3 regions of the Bacillus sp. GW823-FHT06A10 genome follow, and region 3 is predicted to be linked to each of the others. Evidence: predicted binding sites of a transcription regulator. Region 3 holds the regulator's gene; each other region holds the start of a gene.

Region 1 (6,903 bases), on a different contig from region 3:
ACCGGTAATTTTCACAAGTGGAACATCATACTTCTTCGCAACTTCAGCAATTTTCATTAAATCGTCTGCTGTTGTAACGCCTCCGTACATACGTGGAATAACAGAGAATGTACCATCGTGCTGGATGTTACCATTCATTCTTTCATTAACGAAACGGGACGATTTATCATCTTCATATTCTTCTGGAATCGCCATACGTAAATAGTAGTTTAAAGCAGGGCGGCATTTCGAGCAGCCGTCTTCATGTGCAAAACCAAGAACATTTCGTACTTCTTTTGGAGATTTTAAGCCTTTCTCGTGAATGGCCGCTACGACTTCATCACGGGATAAAGGTGTACATCCACACATACCGGCAGATTGCGCTGAGGCATCAAAAGCATCTCCAAGTGTATGAGATAAAACTTGTTCCACAAGCGGACGACATTTACCACAAGACCCTGCGGCTTTCGTACAGTCTTTAACTTCTTCAAAAGTCGTTAACTCTTGTTCTAAAATGGCGTGAACGATTGTACCTTTCGTAACACCATTACATCCGCAAATCGTGTCATCAGTACTCATAGTAGCAACGTTAAGTTCACTTTCTTCACCAGCTTTGTGAAGAAGAGAAGCGGCTGTATATTCTTGTATATCTTCTTCTTTCTTTAACATGCTAAAGAGGCGTGTTCCGTCAGCTGTGTCACCATATAAAACGATACCGATGACTTTATTGTCACGAATTAATACTTTTTTATAGGAACGTTTACATTCATCAAAGATTGATATTGCTTTCGTTTGAGCATCTTCATAAATTTGACCAGCAGAGAATAAATCACAACCTGCAACTTTTAATTGCGTACCGACAATACTGCCCGAATATCCATCAGTTTGTAAATTTGTTATATGTTTTGCTAATATCGCACCTTGTTCATAAAGAGGAGCAACAAGTCCATATGCGATACCGTCATGCTCTGCACATTCTCCAACTGCATAAATGGACTCATCATTTGTTAGCATATAGTCATTGACTACAATACCGCGATTTACAATTAAACCAGCATCTTTTGCTATTTGCGTATTTGGGCGTATTCCGACAGCCATTACGACTAAATCACAATCTACAACTTCACCATCTTCAAATTGAATGCCCTCAACATGGTCTGTACCAAGAATTTTTGCAGTTTTCTTTTCCATTAGAAATTTCATGCCTTGCGCTTCCAAATCTTCGCGTAATAGAGAAGCTGCTTTCGTATCTAGTTGCTGCTCCATTAAGTTTGGCATTAAATGAACAACATGTACGTCCATCCCTAAGTCAATAAGACCTCTTGCGGCTTCTAAACCAAGTAACCCACCACCAATAACAACGGCCTTTTTCTTTTCTTTAGCGGTGTCTATCATAAATTGTGTATCTTCAATTGTTCGAAATCCTGTTACACCAGGAAGAGTAGAACCTTCAACAGGTAAAATAAAAGCACTAGAACCTGTTGCGATAATGAGTTTGTCATATGTAAGAGTACGATTTTTTTCTGTGATAATGATTTTTGCTTCTCGGTTAATAATTTGAACTCTTTCGTTTGTATATAAAGTTATTTCGTTTTCTTCATACCAACTGTATTCATTCATAATGATATCTTGCATATTTGTTTTGCCTTGTAAAACGTGAGAGAGCATAATGCGATTGTAGTTTGGATGCGGTTCATCTCCCAAAATAGTAATCTCATATGAATCACTATTATGTTTTAATATTTCTTCCATACAGCGTATTCCAGCCATACCATTTCCGATCATAACTAAACGTTTTTTCATTTTCGTTCCCCCTTTTTCTGTGAAATGTTGAACAAAGGATTATATTTCTATTATAGAAAATCCAAAAAAGGGGAGATGTGATATTTATCACATTTTTATAATGATTCACAAATTGTTAAAATTCGGATTTATTCGAGAGGGATGTGTATATTCTTTACCAAATGAAAAAACAGGACATAAGTATGTATACTCATGTCCTGCACTTGATTTATACTCTCGTAATTGCACGTGGAAATAAAATGTTATTTTCTAAATGAATATGCTCAAATAAATCAGACTCTAGTGCTTCAAGGCGTTGGTAAACAAGTCGATAAGTGCCGCAAGCTCCTTCTGGAGGAGTAAAGTCATTTGTAACTTTACGAAGCTCTTTAATAATGTTGCCTGCGTGGTTATGTTCATTTTCCAACTTATCTACTACTTTACGTAAATTCACATAGTTTTCTTCAATTGGATTTTGTTCAAATTCTAAAATTAATGGAAAATCTTCTGTTTCTTCTTTAATTAAATGTTGTTCTAATTCCATCTTTAATTCGTGAAATAGCTTATGAATTTGAGCTAAGTGAGGCTGACTTGCTCCGTGGACGCGTAATACTTTCGTCACATACGGACTTAACTGTGGTAATTCTTCATTTAAATAGCGATGATGCTTATTTATAACATAATCAATCAATTCACGATAAGAAGCATTTTTCCAATCAATTTCAGATTCATTTAATCGTTTCGTATTATTATAAAGTGTATTTAATTCTGTAAGTACTTCTGTTGCTGATAAATTTCTTTCATGAATTGCATCAATAAGTGGTTTATTGCCACCACAACAAAAGTCTATTCTATATGATTTAAAAAGATCACTAGCTTTCGGGAATTGTGTAACGATCTCACCGACAATAGAAGTTTCAGTAAATGCATGTTTCATATGAACGCCTCCATAAAGTTTGAATGTAATAACTAAATTAAGAATAGCGATAAATGAAAATCAATGTGGTGATTGAAATCACTTATTATGTGTCAGTTTTAAGGATAATAAAATGAATTTTATAAAAGGAAGTGGGAGGGGAATTCGTCGTAATAGTTTTTTATTACTATTTTTCGCATGCAACTCCATCGCCATCACGATCAAGATGTGAGTCATAACCTGGTTGTCCTTTAAGTAAAGGGGCTTTCCCAGCCGCTCTAACTGCAGCACAATTTTTGTAGTATGCACTACTAGTATTTCCTGAAGCGGGTTGTGTTTGAGTTTGCTGTGCTTTTTGCTCTTCTTGTTGTTGTTTACGAGCCTGTTCGTCAGCCTGACGTTTTTGTTCTCCTTGTTGTTTACGAGCTTGTTCATCAGCTTGTCGTTTTTGTTCTTCTTGTTGCTTACGAGCCTGTTCATCAGCTAGACGTTTTTGTTCTTCTTGTTGTTTACGAGCTTGTTCCTCAGCCTGACGTTTTTCATCTTCTTGCTTACGAGCTTGTTCCTCGGCTTGACGCTTCTCATCTTCTTGCTTTTGAGTTTTTTCGTCCGCCTCTTTCTTTTCTAGCTCTTTTTTCTGTTCACTATCTTTTTGTTCTTCATTGTTAGATGCCACTTTTGTACTAGTTGCTGTCGTTTTTTCAGAAGAAGGAGCTGAAATACCTGATAGCGCAACAAAAATGACAAATAATAAGGCTGTAATAATAAATTGTTTTTTCGCTACACCTGTTTTCTTAATTACAGATAAGATTGCTATAACAAGGAAGAATATAAATAGAATGAAACTTAAAGTAGAAAAAAACTCGACGACGGGGTGTTCCGATTTTGTTGTACCGGTCGTTATTAATATAATAGAAATCATAAAAAGAATAACGGTAGGACGTCCATATTGTTTTGCTTTTTCATTTTTCTTAAAGAATGAAATGATACATAAGATTAAAAGAATAAAAGCAATAGAAAATAAAGCTGCACCAATATTACTCAAAATCGCCATTTTCATACCTCCATTTGTAAGATTTTTCTTATTGATTATATAGGAACTTATTGGATATTACACGTTTTATATAAATTTAGAAAATTAATATTTTTACTAGACTTATAAACGATTATTTTATATATAGGGAAAAATAGATATATTTCCTATTACTTTTTGAAAGATATTTCATAAATTATAGTATATCGATTGAAAGGAGGAGATTTGAATGGAATTTCAATTGTTGGTAACTTGTATATTACAAGAAGGTAATGCTTACTTTTTAGTAACGAAGGTAGACGATGTTATTACGTTAAAAGTACCGATTACTGCGGGAGTAGCAGGTTTATTTTTAGCTTTAGGTGTACCAAGATGTTCTTAATTTAAATCTCTATAGTAGAAGGGGAAGGGACATGCCTTCCTTTTCTACTATTACATAATATAATTATGTAAACTTAAATGTCATATTTGTGATAGCACGTTTGAAATAGACATGCATATACTATAATGTTTCATTGGATGTTAGCGGTGAAAGGTAGTTTTAATAAGTACATCCAGTGATATTTTTAAGCTATGAAAATAAAAGAGGTGCTATTATATATGAAAAGAAAAACATTGGATATTCCAGTTACATTGCGAAGAGAGTGGTTTTTAATAGAGTTAGCTCATTTAACGAAAAAATATGGAATTGAAATTGCAACTAGCAAAATGGATGCTGCACCGTTTTTAAGAGATCAAGTTACAGAATCAAAGATAGGGAAAGGGTTACAATACGATAAATATGATGATGAATATATAATTGAAAATTAAAGGGTAACAACAAAATTAAATTAATTTATAACAAAATATAAAATAAAGCAGATTCTAAATATAGAATCTGCTTTATTATGAAATACTTGTAGTCAACTAACCTCTTTCTAGTGTTTTTCCTACATATTTCTCTTGCGTTATTCCAAAAGATTCACGAAGAATGCGAGCATAATCTTTAGATTCTATTGGTCGTTTATTTTTAGTGCCTTTAAAGGTTTCTGTATAATTTTTATTTGTTAATGATATGTGACCATAAGTAGTTAATTTACAAGTGATAGCCCCTTTATTAAAAGGAGATTCTTTATGCTCTACAATCACTTTTTGAATGTTATTCACTTTTTTCTCATCTATTGGATCTACAGTGAAAGCATAGCCTATTTTCCATTCAGTTGAAGGTTCAGATTGTAAGAAACTTGTAGATTCTCCGTTAGCTCCTTTTCTCATTTCTAAAATATGCGTACCTTTTCGAGTATTTCGCTTACGAATTCGATATTCTCCTGTTTGAGAGGATATGACTTCTCCGTTAAAAGGTACTGGATGTAAAGGGAGATGAGATGCAAAACCTGCATCCACAACATAATCTTTATCCTCATGAATTAATATGATAATGACATGACCATCATCGGGTTTCCATTTATTATCGTACAGATCATAAACAGTACCAGCTACTTTGTATACTTGAAACCCACAATCAATTAAGAAATAATACAATAAGGAGTTTAATTCATAACAAAGTCCACCTCGTTTTTGAATAAGTAACTTTTCTATTAAGTTATCTTTTGAGATATTTTTAATAGTACCAGCCATAATATCAAGATTTTCATAGGGGAGAATCATTCCCATTTTTAAGAGAATTTCATCTAAATCATCAAATGTTATTTCTTTTGCAGGAATTTTTAAGCGTTTAAAAAACTCCTTTTGTAATTTGGTCATCATAAAGTATTCTCCTTTCTTTTTACAGAATTTTCTTCTGCTCACCGATAGGTTAGTACTTCTAAAAAGTTAATTCAAGTGTACCGAAATTATCATAATATATGTTTCTGGAAATATAACTATCTATTCGGAAATTTCAGTTTAATTTTTAATCGTAGGAAAGTCTTATAATATAAGCTCCTTTAAAATTAGTTTGTATTTAATGAAAAGAAAGTACATATCTTTATTATATTTTTAAATAACTAACTAGTAATAAAATGTTTTTTTACTAAAATTTTTTCAAGATTTGTATGCTTTATATAAACAATAATGATTAAAAAATATCTGGGTGTACCGAAGTTAACAATTATTGAGAAACTTTTTTGTCGTATTCTATCAAAAGGAAGAGGTAGAAACAAAGAGAATAACGAGAGTTAAGGAAGAGGGTATACAACTAGTAACCTTCTAAAAATAGGGCTAACATCTTTTTAAAATAAAAGATTAGCTATTATTAAGGAAGGGAAAATATAAAATATTATAAAGAACACCTTCTTTCAAAAAAATAGGGGGAGTAATATGCGACTGATGAGAAGATGTGTGGCCTTACTAATTGTATTTTTTATCATGGCTCCAACGATTAGCACAAATGTACAGGCAGAAGTTGTAAAAGAGCTTGGAAAGGGGTTTCCTGATACAGAAGTATTCACACCTGGAGAATGGTTTTTAGGCCAAAAACCTGCTAATTATGATGAGAATAAACCGCCAATTCTCTTTGTACAAGGAAGAAATGGTAATGCTGATAGTTGGTATGGAAAGACAGTATATCATGATATAAATGATATGTATGATTATGCTTTAAAAGCAGGCTATCAAACAGTGTTTATACAATTGTATGATGCTGCGGGGAAAGGTTCCGCTAGTCAGTGGGATAACGGAAAATTGTTAGCACAAAAACTGGAAGAAATATATAATCATTTCGGTAAAAAAGTTAATATTGTAGCGCATAGTAAAGGTGGTATTGATACACAAGCCGCATTAGTTGAATATGGTGCGAATCGATTTGTTGGAAATGTTATTACACTTGCTACACCGCATCACGGCTCAAATTTAGCAGATTTGTCATATAGTTGGTGGGCAGGGTGGCTTGCTTCTATATTAGGTCAAAAAGATGATGGTACGTATTCGTTACAAATAGGTGAAATGGCAAAGTTTCGTTCAACAATAGACAACAACCCAGCAGCTAAATTAAACCGTTACTATACGGCTACTGGGACTAGCTGGGGGCCAACATTTTCTGCATTATCTATGGGCGGGTTATATTTATCGTCGTACGGTTCAAATGATGGACTAGTAAATGAATGGAGTGCGAAGCTATTGTACGGTACACATTTATTTACAGATTCCAGATTTGATCATGACAATATAAGAAAAGGATCAGCTGTTTTTGCACGAATTGAACCATATTTACGTA
Region 2 (6,903 bases), on a different contig from region 3:
AAGAAGCCTTTTTTACAGGCTCCTTCATCATCGACTTAAGTAATCCGAAATGGTTTGAAATACTACTATATACATATTATGAATATTTCGATCGGAAACAGTATCATTATATAATCCCATACCCCAATATTGACCTTCAGGGTTCCCCATATTTACAAACCCTTGCGTATACGTCATCGTTTTATCCTTTGGGGTATTATCATAATCTAAATCCTTGTTAGTAAAAATTAAATACGGTCTATCTTGCAAACCTATAAAAAATACCGGCTTCTTTAACGATAAAAATAAGTCCGTATACTGCTCCTTTGATGCCTCTTTAAAGTATTCTTTCATAACGAAAAAACCATCAACTTTTGCTGATTTCTCCTGCATTTCTTCTAACTTTATACTTTCAAACTTTACATTCCTAAACGTATCTTTCGGCTTTTCTCCAACAACTCCAATTACGAGTGCTCTTCCGTTATATTCTAATTTTTCTCCTTCGTTATTCTTTGCACACCCAGCACCTACTAGGCATAACAATATAAAAACTAAAAAATATGATAAACGCTTCATTTAGCACCCTCCCCCTTCTTTTTAGTCAAGTGACAAAAACGTAAGGTTAATTCAAGAAAATGTAAGTAAAATCGATAGCCCAATTCACGTTTCTATATTATAATCAATTGAATTTACTTACATTACTAAACATAGGAGATCAACATGAAGAAATTTAAACTTTCATCTTTTCTTCCGTTAAGTTATATACTTCTACTCGTACTCGTAAGTCCCCTTTACGACGTATTAAATAAATCGACTGTTCACGCAGTAGACGTTACAACTGTAGTAGATGATTGGATTCCATTTGTAAAAGCATTTATTATTCCTTATTTACTTTGGTTTCCATACTTATACGGCGCACTTATTTATTACTGCTTCGCTGACCGAAAGCAATATTATGTCACTTTAAGTAGTGTTATTTTTGGAAAGCTTGCTTGTTTTTCTATTTATTATTTTTGGCAAACAACTGTACCGCGTCCGACTGTCGTTGGAACAGATGTATTTTCTGAACTAGTTCGCTATATTTATAGTATCGACCAGCCAGTAAACTGTTTCCCTAGCATTCACGTTCTTACTACATTTGTAATTATGTTAGCTGCCTTTAAGCGTAGAGAACAACATGCTTTTGAATATTACATCCTTACTTTCTTCGGTACACTTATTATTTTATCAACGCTATTTACGAAGCAACATGCCCTTGTAGATGCCGTTTCTGGAATGACACTTGCAAGCATACTTTACTTCGGCGTTCAACTCTTATTGGCCAAAGAACCAATAAGAGTTCCAGTAAAACAAAATCATAGAATGTAACATGACAAAAAAGCAGACTGTGGCTTCTCAGTCTGCTTTTATCTATTATTAAGGAGATTTTCAATTTAAGATTGCGGTACAGTCATATCACCAGAATGAATACGACCTGCTTTTTTAAGAGCAATGTAAAGTATATAAGAAACAGCTACTGGAATGACGATATAAGTAATTACCATCGCCGGGAGAACTTCCCATCCTTCGCTGGAAATTAAATTAATTGGTGCGATAAGAGAACTTAATCCAAGACCTGCAATTTCTTTTCCTGCTTCCAGTTGGAAAATTAATGCGGATACCGGACCAACTATAGCACTGGCGACGACAGTTGGGACGAGAATCATTGGATTTTTAGTGATATTTGGCAACTGTACTTTCGGAGTACAAAGAGCTTGAGCTAATATGCCACCTAAATTGTTTTCTTTTGCTGAGATGACAGAGAATCCGATAAACTGAGCGACGCATCCGGCAAGAGCTGCACCACCTGCAACACCGTCTAAGCTAAGTGCGATCGCTAACGCAGCTGATGAAGCTGGAGAGATAAGTAATAGTCCCCAAACTACTGCAATGACGATAGAAGCGATAAACGGGCTACCAGCTGAGCTATCTTTAATGAACGCTCCAACTGCATTTAAAACAGGAGTAATATTATGAGATAACCAAATACCAACTAAACCAGAACCTAATATGGCCGCAAATGGAACGAGCATCATATCTAAAGCAGTTTTTCCGCTTAAACGTTTACCAATATATACAGCTAAAGTTGCTGTTAATAATGCACCGATTGGCTCACCTGTTTTAATAATTAGACCAGCTTCAGTAATTGAAATGGATCCGGCACCAATCGCTCCGGCTACCATCGCCGAGAAGATTACAAGACCGTTTGCACCGAGCATAAAAGCAATGCCGGCACCAATCGCTGGTGCCATTAGTGATTTTGCAACAACTCCGATTGTAATAAGCAACGGAATATCAACAATTCTTCCTATATTTTCGATTAGTAAACCAATTCCGAGGGATACGAAAATACCTTGTGCGATTCCAGCAGATGCTTTAAATACACGAGACATTATATATTCCTTCATTTGTTTCACCTTCTTCTATAAGTTAGTAACCAATTGTTTTCATATAATCACGTAAAATATCGTTTGATTTTGCGAATCGAGATTCTTCATCCTCTGTTAAATTGAGTTCTACAACTTCTCTTATACCGTCTCTAGTAATAATAGCTGGTACTCCTGTACAAATATCGTATTCACCGTACTCACCATCTAAAATGGCTGATACAGCAATGACACGGTGATCATCGTTAAAGATTGAACTCGCAATATACGCTAGAGAGTTTCCGATTCCGTAATAAGTAGTTCCTTTACGCTTATAAATTTCCCAGCCAGCTTTTGCAGTTTTCTCAACAATTTCATCTAAATTTATTTCTCCAAATCGTTCTTTTTGTTCTTCTAAAATTTGCAGAATTGGCTTTCCACCAACAGTTACATGAGACCAAGCAACCATTTGAGAATCACCATGTTCTCCTAATGAATACCCATGAATACTACGAGGGTCTACATGTAGCATTTCAGATAAAATTGTTCTTAAGCGAGAAGAATCTAGTGATGTACCAGTACCGATTACGCGATTTCTAGGTAATCCAGATAATTTCCAAACTTGATATGTAATAATATCAACTGGGTTCGATGCAAGTAAGAAAATACCATCAAATCCACTTTCCATTACGCCACCAACAACACTTTCCATAATCTTCGCACTCGCTCCTAAAGTATCTAAGCGACTTTGCCCTGGTTTTGGTGCTGGTCCTGCTGTAATAATGACAATGTCCATATCTTTGCAGTCTTCATAGTTTCCTGCATATACTTTTGTTCTTGTATTTGTAAAGTTAATGCAATGTGATAAATCCATTGCTTCCCCAACTGCACGTTCATGATTTATATCAATTAATAATAGCTCTTCGCAAATACCTTGATTCACAATAGAATACGCACAACTTGATCCAACTAATCCAGTACCGATAATTGCAATTTTTCTTGTATGTCTTTTCATAGCAATCTCTCCTAATTGATCATATAATCTATTTCTTTTGCTCTTTACACTCCTAATTATAGAGGTTCTCACGATAGAAACCATGGATACTTTGTGAAATATTGAACAAAGTTTTTGTCCTTTTTGTGAATTGTTATATTCCATTTTCGTCATATTTGTTACAACTGGAAAAATATTTATTATGTATTTATTGACATATACAAAAAGAAAACGAGCGAATAAATTCGCTCGTTTTCTTTTCACTATTGTTCCGCACTTAATTGACTTTTTAATTGCTGTACAATCATTGGATTAGCAGGTGCTGCCGGTTTGTAATAACTCTTTTGCTTTGCGTACTCATACATATTACGTTGGCGCGCCTCGTCTTGATTACGAATTTGAATTAACGTTTGATGTAACTGTTCATTATCAGACTGAGCAATATAATTTGCATAGCTTGTTAAACTTGCATTCAATCCTGCTAAATAATCATTTACCATATCTTTTTCATTCATCTTTCTCTTCCTCCTATCCTAGGAAAGTCATTAATTGCTGTTTCGTATTTCGTGCATCTTGCGCATCTTTTTGTAGCATTTGTTTCAGTTGTGGATCTGTACACGTCTGTGCATACTGCTCCAACTTGTTAATAATTGTTGCGTGTCCACCAATTAAATGACGTAAGTTTTCTACTTCAAGCTCTGTTAAGTTTTGCATATAACATACCCGCCTTTCTTTGTTCATTCATCATTAGTATTTGGTTCTTTTTGGATTGTATTCATCAACTTTTCGCACATATAAACAAAATAAAAGATGAATAGCTAGGCCATTCATCTTTTATGCTAAATATTCATTCAATTTTATAAAGAAACAATCATACTTATACTCACAAGTAGGTTCCATACAATATGTAAAATGATGCTAGGTAAAATAGATTGTGTTTTCTTATATAACATAGCAAATACAATCCCCATAATCATTGCCGTAACCGGAAAACCACCATGAAGAATCCCAAAGATAAAGGAAGAAATAATGATACCAACTAGAAAACTATATTTCTTTTCAAAAAATCGATACAAAATACCTCTATATAAAATTTCTTCTTTAATTGGTGTAATTATAGCAACACTTAACACATATATAATACTTTGTAGACTATTTTGAAGTCCTAAGCTCCCTAATTGATCTCGTTGCTGCTCTGCACTTTCAAAGCTAAACAACTCTAACATTACATACTGAGTTAATGCAATGATGATAAAACCTATTAATAAATACAAGTAGGTTTTCCCATTTTTTAAAATAGATACATCCCATATGTTCTTAATAAAATGAAGCACTGGTTTATACGCAAATAAAACAATAGTAACAACAGCTGCATCAAATAGAAGTAAATAATATCCCTCTAAATTAGCACGTAATACCTCTTCTCCAAAAATTCCAAGGGCTAAAGCAAGGAATAATCCCCCTAAGAGTGAGAACCCTAGAATGCTAGCAATCGTTACAACTAGATTTTTATATGTTATGTTATCTACTTCTCTTTCTGCATTATACGCGTCTAATACTGTTTTTCTCATACTATTCCTCCATTTGTTTTCATTACCTTAACAAAAACCCTTTAATACAAATATATAGATAATATAACAATTTTTTCAAAAAGAATAATATGCAATTTTACATATCATGAAAGCTTTGTATTATATAGTTTTTGGAATTAGATTACTATAGAATAATTATTAGATGAAATTCCAAAAATTTCTTATCTATCCACCATAACCCTCGCATCATATAAAATTTATTAGTTAAAGGAGCAATGAACATGAAAACACATGACTTCCTTACAGAAATCCAGAAGGGCTCTGAGCCTAGTCCATATCAAGATCCTATTGCTTTTATTTTCGTTTGCCTTTCCGTAGCTATATACACATTTTTCAAACCTGCTAAATAATATCATGTAATGAGAAAAAGCCTACCGCTCTTTTCGAATCATATGCACTAAAAAACCTTAGAATCACTTCTAAGGTTTTTGTTTGCCTCGTTTCTTATTCACGTAATCCTTTAATAAACGTTTCCAATAATACATGTAAACTTATATCCAGATCTAACGGCAAACCAAATCCGCCTTGCTGTTCAATCGAAGCAAATCCATGACAAATACTTCTGAATCCGCGTGTCGCATGAAGTGCATTCTCTCCTTCTAAGCCATACTGTTGTAAAACTCGAAGACAAAGCTTTACAATTTCGTCACCTGCTTTTCTTACTTCTTCATCTCGTAAAAAAGTTGCTTCATATAGTCCAGGATGTTTTCGGACAAATGCTACATACGCTTCTCCTAATGCATGAATTACTTCATCCATCTGTTTATCCTCGGCCGCTTCTTCCAGTTTGTTATGCAGCTGTTTTATTCCGTAAATACCAAGATTTTTCCGTACATCTTGTAACCCTTTTACATGATTATATAGTGAGGGCGAACGTATCCCTAACCTTTGCGCTAATGAAGCTAACGTTACTTCTTGTATTCCATTTGTATCTGCAATTTCTGCAGCTGTTTCTACAATTTTCTGCAATGTAAGTCCGATTCTCGGTGACATAAATTACCCCTCTTTCTTACTTTCTATATTCCGCTTCGCTTCCTTAATAGAAAGCTCTATGACGGCCCCTGGATTCTTTATCATTTTTCCGTGCCCTGCCGCAAGCAAGGAAGGTTCATATTCGCTTAGCTTCTGTGCACTTTGTAATGATATTTCTTTGCTCCACGTTGCCATCGCTGGAAACGGAAACCAAAATTTCATTTGTCCCGAAACAGCCATACCTCCTCTTGTTTGAAATGCATCCCCAACAATAAGAGCTTTATTTCGTACATCAAGAAACGACATGGATCCTGGTGTATGTCCCGGTGTCATAATTGCAAGAAGCGATCCAACTCGGTCGCCATCTTCTAATAAAACATCAGGTACCGTTTTTACTTTTTTAGGTACACCGCCTTTTATCGGTATATTCGGTTCATCCTTTTGTAACGTCGTATCTCCTTCTAACAGCTTTGCGTCCCGCTTAGAAATATGGACTGGAACATGAGGAAGTACTTCCTTTAATGCATCTAATGCACCGATGTGATCATCATGCGCATGTGTTAATACAATCTTATTAATTGGTTTTCCTATTTTCTCAGCCGCCTGTAAAATACCTTTTGCGCTATATGGCAAAGCCGCGTCAATTAAAGTTAAACCATCTTCTTCCTCTACAAAGTAACAATTTACAGGAAACGCTCTTGGCAAAAATGACAATTGATATAACGTTTTTTCATGTATCATCCTCATAGTCCCATCTCCCTTTTCACAAAAACTAATAGCATTAGTTTTATTATACTAATGCTATTAGTTTTATGTCACTAAAAATTTCTTTTTTTCAAAAAAAAGAACAGTAGCCGTATAAACGACTACTGTTCTTTAAAGATATTAAACTGTGTAACGCTCATCTTCTAAAATTTTCGCAGCGATTTCACGTTTCTTCGGAATTACGTTAAGTGGTGTG
Region 3 (10,959 bases):
GCTGCTACCCCTGCAGACGATTCAATGTAAGACGTTGTTGTTGATGTACCCAAGATCGCACCAATTACAGTCGCAATCGCATCTGCAAATAATGCTTTTCCTGCACGTGGTAATTTATTGTTCTTCATTAATCCAGCTTGATTCGCAACCGCTACAAGCGTACCTGCTGTATCAAAGAAATCGATAAAGAAGAACGTTATAATAACAATCCCCATTTGAACTGTAAAAATATCTCCGAAGTGCGTTAACGCAGCACCGAACGTTGGTTCTAGACTCGGTATTGCTCCCACTACAGCTTTCGGAGTATCAATTAATCCTGTTGCCACTCCTAAGATCGCTGTAAGAATCATACCGTAAAATACAGCACCATTAACTTTCTTAATCATGAAGATGATTGTCGTAACAACCCCGAAGATTGCTAGTAACGTTGTGCCCTTTGTTAAGTCCCCCAACCCAACAAGAACAGCATCGTTTTTCACGATAATTCCAGCATTTTGGAATCCAAGGAATGCAATGAACAATCCGATACCTGCTGCTACTGCAAACTTTAACTCCGATGGAATTGCATTAATGATTTTTTCACGAATACCTGAAGCAGTAAGAATAATAAAGATAATACCTGACATTAATGTTCCGGCAATGGCCGTTTGCCACGGAATACCCATCGTTAACACTGCTGTATAAGCAAAGAACGCGTTAATTCCCATACCTGGCGCTAAAGCAATTGGATACTTCGCGAAAATACCCATAATTAACGAACCGATTGCTGCCGCTAATGCCGTAGCAACGAATACTGCACCTGGATCCATCCCTGTACCTGCTGGTAACCCTTTAACATTTCCAAGCGACAGCGTAGCAGGATTGACAAACAGTACGTAAGCCATAGATAGAAATGTTGTTAACCCCGCTATGAACTCAGTCTTATAATTCGTACCGAGCTCATCAAATTGAAAATAGCGTTTCATCCTACGTTTCCCCCGTTATATGATTACTCGCCGTAATCTCCCTAGCCCTCTTTTATCTATTAAAAATAAAAAAGGCTTCCATTGCATATACATGGAAGCGTTCTATGAATAAAGACAAGTTTCCCCTCATCTTTATCTAAACGCCTCGTAGTCAAGCCATTTACGGTAGCTAGGTAGAAACTTTCGGGCCATATCCCCGATATTATACGACGGCATAATATTCACTTTTCGTTTGAATTACATACTCATATTAACTCTTGAATGTATTTTTGTCAATTTAAAAGCGAACATTTTTATATTTTTTTATATTTTCGTTCGTATTAACAACGAAAACAAAAAGATCCATCTATTCATGAATGATAGATGGATCTTTTTTATTACAATACTATTCCCACTCAATAGTTGCTGGTGGCTTACTCGTTACATCATACACGATACGGTTAACGTGTTTTACTTCGTTTACGATACGAACAGAGATTTTCTCTAGTACGTCCCAAGGGATACGTGCCCAGTCAGCTGTCATACCGTCAATAGATGTTACTGCACGGATACCTACTGTGTAATCGTAAGTACGCTCGTCACCCATAACACCTACGCTACGCATACCAGGAAGTGCAGTGAAGTATTGCCAAATTTCACGGTCTAATCCCGCTTTAATAATTTCTTCACGTAAAATCGCATCAGATTCACGAACGATTTCTAATTTCTCTTCTGTGATTTCACCTAATACACGAATACCAAGACCAGGACCTGGGAATGGTTGACGCCATACGATTTCATCAGGAATTCCTAGTTCAGATCCTAATACACGTACTTCATCTTTAAATAACGTATTTAAAGGCTCAATTAATTTGAACTGCATGTCTTCTGGAAGTCCACCCACGTTATGGTGAGATTTAATTGTTTGTGCAGTTGCTGTACCACTTTCAACGATATCTGTGTAAAGTGTACCTTGTGCTAAGAAGTCCATACCTTGTAATTTAGATGCTTCATCATCAAATACGTAAATGAATTCGTTACCGATGATTTTACGTTTTTGTTCTGGATCTTCTACACCTTTTAACTTATTCATGAAGCGTTCTTGTGCATCCACTTTAATAACGTTCATATGGAAGCCTTCGCTAAATGTTTTCATAACGCCTTCTGCTTCACCTTTACGAAGTAAACCGTGGTCAACGAAAATACATGTTAACTGATCGCCGATTGCTTTATGAATTAATACTGCTACAACAGAAGAGTCTACGCCGCCACTAAGTGCACATAGTACTTTTTTGTCTCCAACAGTTTCACGAATCTTTTCTAATTCTACTTCGATAAAGTTCTCCATGTTCCATCCTTCAGAACAACCACATACGCCGAATACGAAGTTTTTAATTAAATCGTTACCGTGCTCAGAGTGACGTACTTCTGGGTGGAATTGTACACCGTATAAGTTTTTCGCTTCATTGCTCATACCAGCAATTGGGCAAGACTCACTTGTTGCGTCTACTACGAATCCTTCAGGTAAACCAGTTACTAAGTCGCCATGGCTCATCCATACAACTTGCTCTTCTGGAAGGTTCGCATATAATTTTGATTCGTTCTCTACTTTAAGAACAGCTTTTCCGTACTCACGGTGGTTGGCACGCTCTACTTTACCACCGAAGTGTTGTGTCATAAGCTGCATACCGTAACAGATACCGAAGATCGGTAAACCTAGTTCGAAGATTTTTTCATCACAATGTAATGCACCTTCACCGTATACGCTATTTGGTCCACCAGAGAAAATAATCCCTTTTGGATTCATTGCTTTAATTTCTTCTGCAGTAATTGTATGTGGATGAAGTTCACTGTATACACCGAACTCACGAATTCGACGTGCTATTAACTGATTGTATTGACTTCCAAAATCTAAAACGATAATTGTATCGTGTTGCTTCTTCAAAATAATCACCCCAACGTTAGTTCTCGTATATAAATATTTTCACCAATTTGGCGAAAAGCATTACTAATATAATAAAAAAAGCCAGTCCTCCGCCTCTAGTCTCATAACAAAGAAAAGGCAGGGGTCTGACTTTATAAAGAAAGATAGTCTCCGCTCTTTATAAATATAAGACACACTGCCTTCATAGTCAGGTTGTTTACGGTAACCCGGTAGAGACTCTCAAACCATATCATTGAGGATATATGAAGGATCGTTTTATATTATCTTCCTAGATTCTAACAATGAAGTATCTATATGGTCAAGAGAGAAAGCGACAAAATTCTACAGAAATTCATTTCCTTTTCTAAAAAACATAAAAAAACATCCATTTCTACATAGAAATGGATGTTTTTTAGGGCAAACGGAATTACATCATTCCGCCCATACCGCCCATGCCCATGCCGCCCATGTCAGGCATTGCTGGCGCATTTGGTTCTGGCTTGTCAGCTACTACAGCTTCAGTTGTTAAGAACATAGCTGCAACAGATGCTGCGTTTTGAAGTGCAGAACGAGTTACTTTAGCTGGATCTACGATACCAGACTCAAGCATGTTAACCCATTCGCCAGTAGCTGCGTTGAAACCAACGCCTACTTTTTCGCCTTTTAGACGCTCTACAACTACAGATCCTTCTAGACCAGCGTTGATTGCGATTTGACGAACTGGCTCTTCTAGTGCGCGAAGTACGATGTTGATACCTGTTGCTTCGTCACCTTCTGCTACGATAGAAGCTACTTTCGTGTATACGTTCATAAGTGAAGTACCACCACCTGCAACGATACCTTCTTCTACTGCTGCACGAGTTGAGTTAAGTGCATCTTCAATGCGAAGTTTGCGCTCTTTTAACTCAGTTTCAGTTGCTGCACCTACTTTAATTACCGCTACGCCACCTGCTAGTTTAGCAAGTCGCTCTTGTAATTTTTCACGATCGAATTCAGAAGTTGTTTCTTCTAATTGCGCACGAATTTGACCGATGCGAGCTGCGATTTGCTCTGTATTTCCAATACCTTCAACTACAGTTGTGTTTTCTTTTGTAACAACAACTTTACCAGCGCGTCCTAAAGATTCAACTGTAGCAGATTTTAAGTCACGACCTAATTCTTCAGTGATTACTTCGCCACCAGTTAAGATTGCGATATCTTCTAGCATTGCTTTACGACGGTCACCAAATCCAGGAGCTTTAACAGCTACTACATTGAATGTACCACGAAGTTTGTTCACTACTAATGTAGCTAAAGCTTCGCCTTCTACATCTTCAGCAATGATAAGAAGTGGTTTACCTTGTTGTACCACTTGCTCTAATACCGGTAAGATTTCTTGAATGTTAGAAATCTTTTTGTCAGTAATTAAGATATATGGGTTATCAAGAACTGCTTCCATTTTGTCAGAATCAGTAATCATGTAAGGAGATGCATATCCACGATCAAATTGCATACCTTCTACTACGTCTAATTCTGTTGTGAATCCTTTAGACTCTTCTAAAGTAATAACGCCATCGTTACCAACGCGCTCCATTGCTTCAGCGATTAATTGACCTACTTCTTCGTCAGCTGCAGAAATAGCAGCTACTTGTGCAATAGAAGATTTGCCTTCGATTGGTTTAGAAATCGTTTTTAATTCTTCAATTGCAGCAGTAACAGCTTTTTCGATACCTTTACGAAGACCCATTGGGTTAGCACCAGCTGTTACGTTTTTAAGACCTTCACGAATCATAGCTTGCGCTAATACAGTTGCAGTTGTTGTTCCGTCACCAGCTACGTCATTTGTTTTGCTAGCAACTTCTGCTACTAATTTCGCACCCATGTTTTCAAATGCATCTTCTAATTCGATTTCTTTTGCGATTGTTACACCATCATTTGTAATAAGTGGTGAACCAAATTTTTTCTCAAGTACAACGTTACGACCTTTTGGTCCAAGCGTAACTTTTACTGCGTTTGCAAGAGTGTCGACACCGCGAAGCATCGAACGACGTGCTTCTTCACTAAATTTAATATCTTTTGCCATAATAATTGACCCCCTTGGATTTTTTAAGATTTATATAATTAACCGATAACTGCTAAAATGTCACTTTCACGTAAAATCAAGTAGTCTGTACCTTCATATTTCACTTCAGTACCTGCATATTTTGAGAAGATGATAAGATCACCTGCTGCTACCTCTAAAGCAACACGCTCACCATTCTCAAGCACTCGACCAGTACCTACTGCAACAACTTTACCCTCTTGTGGTTTTTCTTTTGCAGTATCTGGTAATACGATACCACTTGCTGTTTTTTCTTCTGCTTGAACAAGCTCAATTACAACGCGATCACCTAATGGCTTTAGCATGAACAATAACCTCCTCATTTTGTTATGTAAATTTCTTTTATTAGCACTCAAGTCATCCGAGTGCTAACACACTTATAATAATAAATAATCTCAATTTCTTTTGCAAGTAAAAAAATCATAATTTTTTCGCAAATCACTATATAAACTTTCTATATAGAATACTGCCTTTACTATATGAATCGTTGTTTCCACTGCTCGTATGTTACAATATGAAAGGACACCCTAAGTTGTTTTCGCTACACACACAACTTTCTCCTGTCTTCTATTATAATTTCAAATAAGGATTTACGAAAAAAACATAATTCAAGTGAGGTTTATATCGTAGGTAGCATATTTACATGTTATCCTAACTTATCTCATACACTATAGTTAGAAAGGATGGTTAAACCATTTGAAGAAACAATACTGGTGGATTATCGTTACATACATTTTAATGCAGTTATCTGGCGTTGTTGGATTGCCACTTCTCCTAAAAACAGGACTCTATGATAATAGAGGATTTACCATTGAGGAAAAAGGACAAATCATAACGGGACACTGGGCAATTATTAGCTTCTTTGTTGCATTATGTATCGTACTTTGGTTACTTAGAACGGATATTCGTGACAGGCATTTAGATCCAAAGCGCTCTTCTGCTCCAGCTACTATTGGATGGATTTTCATCGGGTTCTTCTTGGCTTTCTTTTCACAAATAGTTGCTGGTATGATCGAGATGCAGCTGCTAGGAATTAAACAAGGTTCAGAAAATACAATGAAACTGATGGAGATTGCAAGAACCACACCTTGGTTCCTTATTGTTGTATCTATAATTGGACCTATCTTAGAAGAAATCGTATTTAGAAAAATTTTATTTGGTGCACTTTATAAGAAGTTTAACTTCTTTATCGCAGCTATCATTAGTTCGCTTGTATTCGCAGCAATTCATTTTGATTTTACTCATTTATTGGTATACACTGCTATGGGGCTCGTATTCGCCTTCTTATATGTGAAGACGAAGCGTATTATCGTTCCGATTGCAGCTCATGTTGCGATGAATACATTAGTCGCTATTGGGCAAATTTTTATGAGCAATGAGCAAATTCAAGAAATGATTAAAGAAGCTGAAAAAATGCAAGGCTTTATCGGAGGATTTTTTGTATGAGAAACTCACCATTGTTCATGGCTGCACTATACTTCCTTCTTGGATGTATCTTTACACGCTTCGCCATTACGAACGTGACAGATACAATCTGGAATGTGTGGACAATACTATTTGCAGTTATGGCAACAATTGATTTTAATTTGGCACTTCGCCTTATATTAGTTAAATTCACAAAGAAGAAACAATAATAAAACGCAGAGGTCGCTTCCTCTGCGTTTTATTGTGGATAGTTTTTCAAAAAGTAAACTAATGTTTGTAACTCTACAGCTAAATCAATATGATGAATTCTAATATTCTCTGATACGTTTAATCGTGCTGGTGTGAAATTCAAAATACCATGCACGCTCGTTTCAGCTAATCTATCTGCTACAGCTTGTGCTACTGTAGCCGGTACTGTTAATATTGCCACTTGTATATCATTTGATAATCTCTCTTCTAATTCATCTAAATGGTATACAGGAATGCCCCCGATTTCTGTTCCAACTTTCTCTTCACTAACATCAAATGCCATTTCAATTTTTGTATTATTGTTTTTCGTGAAATTATAATGTAAGAAAGCGGTCCCTAAATTACCTACTCCAATAAGTGCTACACGCGTTATATCATCTTGATCAAGTGTTTCGCGGAAAAATGATAATAAATAATTTACGTTATATCCATATCCCTTTTTCCCTAACGCTCCAAAATACGAAAAATCTCTTCGTATTGTTGCGGAATCTACTTTTACCGCTTCACTCAATTCGGCCGATGAAACACGCTGCTTACCAGAAAGAGATAAGTTTTGGATAAATCGATAGTATAGAGGCAATCTTTTAGCAGTGGCTTGTGGAATCTTTTGCTGATCCATATGACCTCTCCTCTCTTCCTATCTTTATTCATATACTTTAATCAAATACAGAAGTTTAGCACTCATTAAATTCCTTGTATAATAAAGAGAAGAAGTATTCTCTCTTATTTTAAACTATACACTATTTTTAGTATGATTGAGAAATATAAACATGGCAAAGTTAAGAAATTATTTGAGGTGAAAACATTGATTTTATTACAAGTAAATGGACTTTCGAAATTATACGGTGCAGAAACAATTCTTGCAAACATAAAATTGGAAGTACAAACAAAAGATCGTATCGCATTAGTTGGAAGGAATGGAGCTGGAAAATCTACATTATTAAAAATTATCGCTGGTGAGTTATCACATGATGGTGGCGAAATTATAAAACCGAAAGATGTCTCAATCGGGTATTTAGCTCAAAATACCGGCCTAGAAACGTCTTTAACAATTTGGGATGAAATGCTAACCGTCTTTACCCACTTACAGCAAATGGAGACAAAACTTCGAAGGCTTGAGCAAGAAATGGGCAAAGAAGAAAACTTTTCAAACGAAGCTACATACGAAAGATTGTTAGCTGATTATGACCAATTGCAACTCAATTATAAAGATCAAGGTGGATATCAATATGAAGCGGATATTCGCTCCATTTTAAGCGGCCTTGGCTTCCCAGTTGAAACGCACCAGACGACGATTTCTACTTTAAGCGGTGGGCAAAAAACAAGATTAGCTCTCGGAAAATTATTATTAACAAAACCAGACTTACTTATTTTGGACGAGCCTACAAACCATTTAGACATCGAAACATTAACATGGCTTGAGCAATATTTACAAGGTTATCCTGGCGCAATATTAATCGTTTCACATGACCGTTATTTCTTAGACAAACTTGTTACACAAGTATATGAAATTTCGAATAAAGAAAGCAGACGATTTGTTGGTAACTACAGTAAATATTTAGACTTAAAATCAGCATTATATGAGCAAGAAATGAAACGTTACGAAAAACAACAAGATGAAATCGCAAAACTTGAGGACTTCGTTCAAAAGAATATAGCTCGCGCCTCTACAACGAAACGTGCTCAAAGTCGCCGTAAACAACTAGACAGAATGGAATTATTAACGAGACCATTAGGGGATTCTAAGTCAGCATCATTCCACTTCGATATTGAAAAGCAAAGTGGAAATGATGTTTTACAAGTAAAGGATGCAACCATTGGCTATGATGAGGACCCTATAATTGAAAACGTAACTATGCGCTTAACTCGCGGAGATAGTGTTGCTTTAGTTGGTCCAAACGGAATTGGGAAATCCACATTATTAAAATCTATTGTGAATAAGTTACCACTATTAAATGGTGATGTTTCTTTCGGATCAAATGTATCTGTTGGTTATTATGATCAAGAACAAGCAAACTTAACATCTTCTAAACGGGTTTTAAATGAACTATGGGATGAATATCCACTGCAACCTGAAAAAGAAATCCGTACTATACTCGGGAACTTTTTATTTACAGGAGATGATGTACTGAAACCAGTATCTTCCCTTAGTGGTGGACAAAAAGCTCGATTAGCTCTTGCGAAGCTTATGATGCAAAAGTCAAATTTATTAATTCTGGATGAGCCTACGAACCACCTTGATTTAAATAGTAAAGAGATTTTAGAGAATGCTTTAATTGATTATCCAGGGACTCTTCTATTTGTCTCACATGACCGCTACTTCATTAACCGTGTAACAACGACTGTGATTGAGTTATCAACAGAAGGTGCACAGGAATATTTAGGGGATTACGATTACTATGTGGAGAAGAAAAATGAAATGATTGAACGCGCAGCATTTGAACAACTTGAACAGCAAGAAAATCAGGCACCTGTTCAAAAAACTGTAGCTCAAGAAAAATTAAATTATCTCGAAGAAAAAGAGCGTAAACAATTAGAACGTCAACGCACTCGAAAAATTGAAGAACTAGAACAAAACATCGTAAACTTAGAAGAAGAAATTGCTACGTTAGAAGATCAACTTTGCTTACCAGAAATATATGCAGATTATGAAAAAGCGAGTGAAATTACAACTAAAAAACAAACGCTACAAGTACAACTTGAAACTTGTATGGCAGAGTGGGAAGAGCTGCATGTATAAGAGTATTTAAATAAGGAAGATGTCTCATCAGTCATGATTTTTGACTATGTGACATCTTTTTTCTTTAAGTACATAAATAATTTTTTGAATATATCAATGGTAACTCGGAATATATCAACCAATTTTCAAATACATCTATCGTAACCCTATATATATAAACGATTCGACACGAAATATCGATTTACCGACAAGGATTGACAATATCAGCACCCTCTATAATAGAAGGATATTTCAAAATGTTTTTCAGGGATATCTTCTTACTTTTTATTTCCCGAAAAACAATATATTCAAAGGTCAGACTTCATCTAGTTTATCCACAAACTTATACACATATCCACCTTTATAAAATAGCTATCAAAACAACTTTTCCACATTATCCACAACTATCAAAAAAGATATCAACACTTTATATACACAACAAAACCCACATTATCAACAGATAATATGGGTTTTATCCACAAGCTGTGGTTAATTATGTGCATAACTATGCTTCAATATCTAATCCTGGATTCGCATTTAAGGCTAATGTTGCACGCTTGCCTTGTTCATACGCAATTGTCCCTGCCGCTGCAATCATTGCTGCATTATCTGTGCATAAAGATAGCGGTGGAATAATTAGTTCAATGTTTTCTTTTTGTGCAAATTCTTCTTCTAATCGCGCACGAAGTCCTTTATTAGCAGCTACTCCACCAGCAAGAAGTAATTGCTTTACATTATAAGCCTCTGCTGCACGAGCTGCTTTCGTTACAAGTACATCTATTACACTTTCTTGGAAACTTGCCGCTAAATCTTCTGGTTTAATTTCTATACCACGTTGTTTCGCGTTATGCACAGTGTTGATAACTGCTGATTTCAATCCACTAAAGCTAAAATCATATGAATTCGGTTCTAGCCATGCACGAGGCAAATCAATTGTTGGTTCTCCTTCATGTGCAAGACGATCAATATGAGGACCACCTGGATATGGCATAGATAACGTACGAGCTACTTTATCATATGCTTCTCCAGCTGCATCATCTCGCGTTTCACCAATTACTTCAAATGAACCATGTTCTTTCATATAAACAAGTTCTGTATGCCCACCAGATACAACAAGTGATAATAGCGGGAATTGAACTTCTTTTACTAAACGGTTCGCATAAATATGGCCAGCAATATGATGAACACCGACTAACGGAATATCATGTGCAAAAGCTACTGCCTTCGCTGCATTTACCCCAATTAAAAGTGCTCCTACTAAACCAGGCCCTTCTGTTACAGCAATTGCATCAATATCATCAAATGTGATATTTGCTTCTTTTAAAGCTTCTTCTAACACAACTGTAATTTCTTCTACATGATGACGGGATGCAATCTCTGGTACAACCCCGCCAAAACGTTTATGACTTTCGATTTGTGATGCAACGACATTCGCAATAATTTCCGTTCCATTTTTAACAACCGCTACCGCTGTTTCATCACAGCTTGTTTCAATCCCAAGTATAATCGTATTTTTTTCCATTATATATTCACCCACATTACAAGACCATCTTCCTGATTGTCTGCATAGTATCGTTTACGAATTCCACCATTTTGAAATCCATATTTTTTGTACAAC

The links. The regulator Rex, encoded in region 3, represses fermentation and respiration genes when NADH is low (regulators of the CRP and FNR family bind a similar motif). The targets are predictions, from matches to a motif close to TTGTGAAATATTTCACAA.
Region 1: the regulator Rex is predicted to act here: its motif matches at 1,858-1,875, upstream of nirB (NADPH-nitrite reductase large subunit).
Region 2: the regulator Rex is predicted to act here: its motif matches at 3,491-3,508, upstream of AC1Q8M_RS21325 (L-lactate dehydrogenase).

The regions. Positions count from the first base shown of each region.
Region 1 is NZ_JBXAHT010000001.1:1,280,846-1,287,748, forward strand. It holds gene nirB (NADPH-nitrite reductase large subunit) at 1-1,782, opposite strand, end outside; gene ric (iron-sulfur cluster repair di-iron protein) at 1,991-2,698, opposite strand; gene AC1Q8M_RS06690 (excalibur calcium-binding domain-containing protein) at 2,865-3,731, opposite strand; gene exsG (exosporium protein ExsG) at 3,940-4,092, shown strand; gene AC1Q8M_RS06700 (hypothetical protein) at 4,311-4,520, shown strand; gene AC1Q8M_RS06705 (arylamine N-acetyltransferase family protein) at 4,617-5,456, opposite strand; gene AC1Q8M_RS06710 (esterase/lipase family protein) at 6,009-6,903, shown strand, end outside.
Region 2 is NZ_JBXAHT010000003.1:91,144-98,046, forward strand. It holds gene AC1Q8M_RS21310 (hypothetical protein) at 28-555, opposite strand; gene AC1Q8M_RS21315 (phosphatase PAP2 family protein) at 700-1,347, shown strand; gene AC1Q8M_RS21320 (PTS sugar transporter subunit IIC) at 1,413-2,426, opposite strand; gene AC1Q8M_RS21325 (L-lactate dehydrogenase) at 2,449-3,399, opposite strand; gene AC1Q8M_RS21330 (spore coat protein) at 3,642-3,893, opposite strand; gene AC1Q8M_RS21335 (hypothetical protein) at 3,907-4,092, opposite strand; gene AC1Q8M_RS21340 (CPBP family intramembrane glutamic endopeptidase) at 4,236-4,949, opposite strand; gene AC1Q8M_RS21345 (TetR/AcrR family transcriptional regulator) at 5,415-5,963, opposite strand; gene AC1Q8M_RS21350 (MBL fold metallo-hydrolase) at 5,967-6,689, opposite strand; gene AC1Q8M_RS21355 (acyl-CoA dehydrogenase FadE) at 6,828-6,903, opposite strand, start outside.
Region 3 is NZ_JBXAHT010000010.1:2,959-13,917, forward strand. It holds gene AC1Q8M_RS27525 (NCS2 family permease) at 1-965, opposite strand, end outside; purine riboswitch at 1,094-1,195, opposite strand; gene guaA (glutamine-hydrolyzing GMP synthase) at 1,351-2,889, opposite strand; purine riboswitch at 3,054-3,155, opposite strand; gene groL (chaperonin GroEL) at 3,296-4,930, opposite strand; gene groES (co-chaperone GroES) at 4,969-5,253, opposite strand; gene AC1Q8M_RS27545 (CPBP family intramembrane glutamic endopeptidase) at 5,645-6,394, shown strand; gene AC1Q8M_RS27550 (YdiK family protein) at 6,391-6,582, shown strand; gene AC1Q8M_RS27555 (redox-sensing transcriptional repressor Rex) at 6,612-7,241, opposite strand; gene AC1Q8M_RS27560 (ABC-F family ATP-binding cassette domain-containing protein) at 7,428-9,362, shown strand; gene tsaD (tRNA (adenosine(37)-N6)-threonylcarbamoyltransferase complex transferase subunit TsaD) at 9,847-10,863, opposite strand; gene rimI (ribosomal protein S18-alanine N-acetyltransferase) at 10,863-10,959, opposite strand, start outside.